DNA from 2 places in the Rhodovastum atsumiense genome. Region 1 is predicted to be linked to the other one. Evidence: predicted binding sites of a transcription regulator. Region 1 holds the regulator's gene; the other holds the start of a gene.

Region 1 (2,455 bases):
CCCGGCCAGGATGAACGAGAACTCGCCGATCTGCGCGAGGCTCGCCGAGATGGTCAGGGCGGTGCCGTGCGGATGGCCGAACAAGCGGACGATGGCGTACGCCGCGAGCGACTTGCCCAGCACGATGATGCCGAGGGTGACCAGCAGCGGGACCGGCTGGTTGAGCAGGATGGCCGGGTCGAACAGCATGCCGACCGAGACGAAGAACAGCACCGCGAAGGCGTCGCGCAGCGGCAACGATTCCTGGGCGGCGCGATGGCTGAGCTCGGACTCGCTCAGCACCATGCCGGCGAAGAAGGCCCCGAGCGCGAAGGAGACCCCGAACAGCGCCGCCGCGCCGAAGGCGATGCCGAGCGCGATCGCCAGCACGCCGAGCCGGAACAGCTCGCGCGAGCCGGTATGGGCGATCATGTGCAGCAAAGCGGGGATCAGCCGGCGCCCGACCACCAGCATCAGCGCCGCGAACAGCACCACCTTGCCCAGGGTGATCAGCACCACGCCGGCGGTGCCGGAGCCCAGGGCCCCGGCGATCCAGGCGGCCAGCCCGGTGGTGCGCGGCGCCTCGCCCGCGAGCAGGCCGGGCAGGGTCGGCAGCAGCACCAGCGCCAGCACCATGGCGATATCCTCGACGATCAGCCAGCCGACGGCGATGCGGCCGCGCCCGGTGTCGAGGATGCGGTACTCCTGCAGCGCGCGCAGCAGCACCACGGTGCTGGCGACCGAGAGCGCGAGGCCGAAGATGAAGCCCGCGGCGAGCGACCAGCCCAGCCAGGCCGACAGCCCCATGCCCAGCACCGTTGCGCAGGCGATCTGCACAACCGCGCCGGGCACGGCGATGGCGCCCACCGAAATCAGGTCCTTGAGCGAGAAATGCAGCCCGACGCCGAACATCAGCAGAATGATGCCGAGTTCGGACAGTTCGTTGGCGAGGCCGAGATCGGCGACGTAGCCCGGGGTGAACGGGCCGATGGCAAGCCCGGCCAGCAGGTAGCCCACGATCGGCGACACCCGCAGCCGCTGCGCGATCACGCCAAGTGCGGCAGCCCCGACAAGGGCGGTGACGATGGTCGCGATGAGTGGGGTCTGATGTTCCATGTTGCTCCGCCGGCCAGGGACTTCGGAAAGGCCCTGCTGATGAAGGGCCGGCGGGGGGCAACGTCAATAAGGACCAGGGTGGTAAAGTGTTGCCACGGCCGGGTTTTTGGCCACCGGCGCGGTGACGGTGGCCCGGCCGTGCCGGTCAGTAGCGCCGGAACAGCGCCACCAGGCGCCCCTGCAGCTTCACCCGGTCGGACGGGAAGATCCGCGTCTCGTAGGCGGCATTCGCCGGCTCGAGCGCGATCGAGTTGCCGCGCCGGCGCAGTCGCTTGAGCGTCACTTCCTGGTCGTCGATCAGCGCCACCACGATCTGCCCGGTCTCGGCGATGTCGCCGCGGCGGATGATGACGGTGTCGCCATCGAGGATGCCGGCCTCGACCATCGAATCCCCCGACACGTCGAGGGCGAAATGTTCGCCGCTGCCGAGCAGCGCCATCGGCACCTCGATCTGCGGGCCGTCGTCGCGCAGGGCCTCGATGGGCGAGCCCGCGGCGATGCGGCCGAGCACCGGCAGGGCCACCGCGCCCGCCTCGCTGGCCGCCCGCACGCCAACAAGGCGCTGGGTGAAGTCGCCGCGGATGACGTTCGGGGCGAATCCGGGATCGGTGCGCGGCGCTTCCAGCGACACCATCGTCCGCGGCGTCAGCGCTTCCGGCAGGCGCACCACCTCCAGGGCCCGGGCCCGGTGGTGGCGGCGGCGCAGGAAGCCACGCTCCTCAAGCGCCGAAATCAGCCGGTGGATGCCGGATTTCGACTTGAGCTGCAACGCTTCCTTCATTTCCTCGAAGCTAGGTGAAAAGCCGGTCGTCTTGAGGTGGCGATCGATGAAGATCAGCAGTTCGTGCTGCTTGCGAGTCAACATGACGGAACTCCCCTGGCGTCTGTTCCACCGGTCGGGGAGTGGAACAAATCAGCAACTGGGGCGATGTTCTAGATAAGTTCCCCTCGTTCCGTCAAGCCCGAGATCGCAACCTTTTCATGACGAGCTTTCCGATCGTCGCGCCTCGCTCACAAACCCGGCGTCTCACAGGCCCAGCGTGTCGAGGCGGATCACCTGGACGGTGGCCCCGGCGGGCAAAGCGGGGGCCTGCGGTTCGCGCAGGATCAGGGCATCGGCCTGGGCCAGCAGGCGCAGCATCGACGAATCCTGGGCCGGGAAGGCGGTCACGACCAGCGTGCCGTCGGGCTCCGTCGCCAGGGTGGCGCGCAGGTGGTCGAAGCGCCGGTCATTGGCCGGCAGCGCCGCGCCCAGCACCGCCTGGGTGACCGGCAGGGGCGCGCCCTCCAGCCCGGCCAGGCGCTGCACCGCGGGCAGCAGGAACACGATGCCGCAGACCATGGCGGAGACGGGGTTGCC
Region 2 (2,455 bases), 4.7 Mb from region 1:
GAAATCCCGCGGCGGGGAGACGATCCTGCTCGTGGAGGACAGCGAGGACGTGCGCCACTATGTCGAAGAGGCGCTGGCGGAGCTGGGGTATGACGTGACGGCGGTGGCCGACGCGGACGAAGCACTCATACAACTCGGGGCGGACCGGATCCCAGGCATTACCCTCCTGTTCACCGACATCGTCATGCCTGGAAGCATGGACGGGTTCGCTCTGGCGAAGCAGGCCGCGGAGCGCTGGCCGAAGCTGCCCGTCCTGTTCACGACGGGCTACAGCAACGCCGCCATGCACGGCCACGCGTCGGATGCGCAAGCCCGGACACTCACCAAGCCGTACTCCTTCGCGGCGTTGGCCCGGAAAGTCCGGGAGACGCTGGATGCCGTTCCGAGATAGAAACAAGCCGCCGCGGTACTCAGGCTTGGCCCGCAGGCGGTGTCGGGACGTTCCTCGTCCCGACATTTTCGACACGCGCCCGCCACCTGGCCCGGCCAGAAGGGCAAGTCCAGCGTGTTCGCCCCGATATGATCGGTAAACCGCTCGCCGCGTGAATGGCCGCCGAAATGGGCCCGTTCTTATGGCGAGCGGCACCCGGTTCCGGGGGACGTCCTTACATTACAGAATCACCGGACCCTAGAACGGGATCTCGTCGTCCAGGTCGCCCCCCTTGGGCGCATCCCAGGACGGGCCACCGCTGCCGCCGCGGGGCGCCGCCGCCGCCGGCCGCGCCGCCGGCGCACTGCGCTGATAGCCGCCGCCCTCGCCCGGGCCGGCCCCGGCGCCCTCGCCGCCACGCCCGCCGAGGAGGGTCAGTTCGCCGCGGAATTTCCCGATCACCACCTCGGTGGTGTATTTTTCCTGGCCGCTCTGGTCGGTCCATTTGCGCGTCTGCAGGCTGCCCTCGACATAGACCTGGCTGCCCTTGCGGACGTATTTCTCCACCACGTCGCCGATGCGCTCGTTGAACACCACAACCCGGTGCCATTCGGTGCGCTCCTTGCGCTCGCCCGAGGCACGGTCGTTCCAGGTCTCGCTGGTGGCCAGGCTGAACTGGACGATTTTCGACCCGTCCTGGGTGTTCCGCACCTCGGGGTCACGCCCCACATTGCCCACCAGGATGACCTTGTTCACACTGCCTGCCATGATGTCTCGTCCCGATTCACTCGTTCCACACTAGCCGGGACCCGGTGGGCAGGCCAGCGCCGGCCCCCAGCATGGCAGCCTGTGCATGCTCTGCAGGCTTCCCAAGCCGGCCCGGAAGGTCCATATAGGGGGAACAGTTCAAGAACACAATCCACCCCCTTCCCAAGACCCGACACAAGGACGACCCACCGATGGCCGGCTCCATCCGCGTGCGCGGTGCGCGCGAGCACAATCTCAAGAACGTGGATGTCGAGATCCCGCGCGACAGCCTGACCGTGATCACCGGCCTGTCGGGGTCGGGCAAGTCATCGCTTGCCTTCGATACGATCTATGCCGAGGGCCAGCGCCGCTACGTCGAATCGCTCTCGGCCTATGCACGGCAATTCCTGGAGCTGATGGGCAAGCCCGACGTCGATGCGATCGAGGGCCTCTCGCCCGCCATTTCCATCGAGCAGAAGACCACCAGCCGCAACCCGCGCTCCACCGTCGGCACCGTCACCGAGATCCACGACTACATGCGCCTGCTCTGGGCGCGGGTGGGCGTGCCCTATTCGCCCGCCACCGGCCTGCCGATCGAGGCGCAGACGGTCAGCCAGATGGTCGACCGGGTCATGGCGATGAAGGAAGGAACACGGTTGCTGCTGCTGGCGCCCGTGGTGCGCGACCGCAAGGGCGAGTACCGCAAGGAACTGGCCGAGCTGCAGCGCCGCGGCTTCACCCGCGTCAAGGTTGACGGCAAGCTCTACGAAATCGGCGAGGTGCCGTCGCTGAACCGCAAGATCAAGCACGACATCGAGGCGGTGGTGGACCGCATCGTGGTGCGCGACGGCGTGCAGCAGCGCCTCGCCGACAGTTTCGAGACGGCGCTCGGCCTTGCCGACGGCGTGGTCTATGCCGAGGGCGCCGACGACGGGGAGCGCACCGTGTTCTCCTCGCGCTTCGCCTGCCCGGTCAGCGGCTTCTCGATCGAGGAGATCGAGCCGCGGCTGTTCAGCTTCAACTCCCCGCACGGCGCCTGCCCGGCCTGCGACGGGCTGGGCGTGGAGACCTTCTTCGACCCGCATCTGGTGGTGCCGGATGAGCGCGTCGCCCTCGGTGCCGGCGCGGTGCTGCCCTGGGCCAATGCGCAGAGCCCGTATTACGACCAGACGCTGCAGAGCCTGGCCAAGCATTTCAAGGTGTCGCCCCGCACCCCCTGGAGTGAGCTGCCGAAGCGCGTCTGCGACGCCATCCTCAACGGCACCGGCGAGGAACCGGTGGCGATGACCTACAAGGACGGGGTCCGCCAGTACACGGTGACCAAGCCGTTCGAGGGCG

The links. Region 1 encodes LexA, which represses DNA repair genes until DNA is damaged. Its sites were predicted from a motif close to TGTTCTANNTANGTTC; they were not measured.
Region 2: a site for LexA is predicted at 1,270-1,285, ahead of uvrA (excinuclease ABC subunit UvrA). Genes of this name have one in related genera too.

What each region holds. Positions count from the first base shown of each region.
Region 1 is NZ_OW485601.1:1,277,994-1,280,448, reverse strand. Features, by position in the region: gene ybaL (YbaL family putative K(+) efflux transporter) at 1-1,095, opposite strand, end outside; gene lexA (transcriptional repressor LexA) at 1,241-1,960, opposite strand; gene NBY65_RS05640 (molybdopterin molybdotransferase MoeA) at 2,123-2,455, opposite strand, start outside.
Region 2 is NZ_OW485601.1:5,952,874-5,955,328, forward strand. Features, by position in the region: gene NBY65_RS26790 (ATP-binding protein) at 1-391, shown strand, start outside; gene ssb (single-stranded DNA-binding protein) at 629-1,138, opposite strand; gene uvrA (excinuclease ABC subunit UvrA) at 1,330-2,455, shown strand, end outside.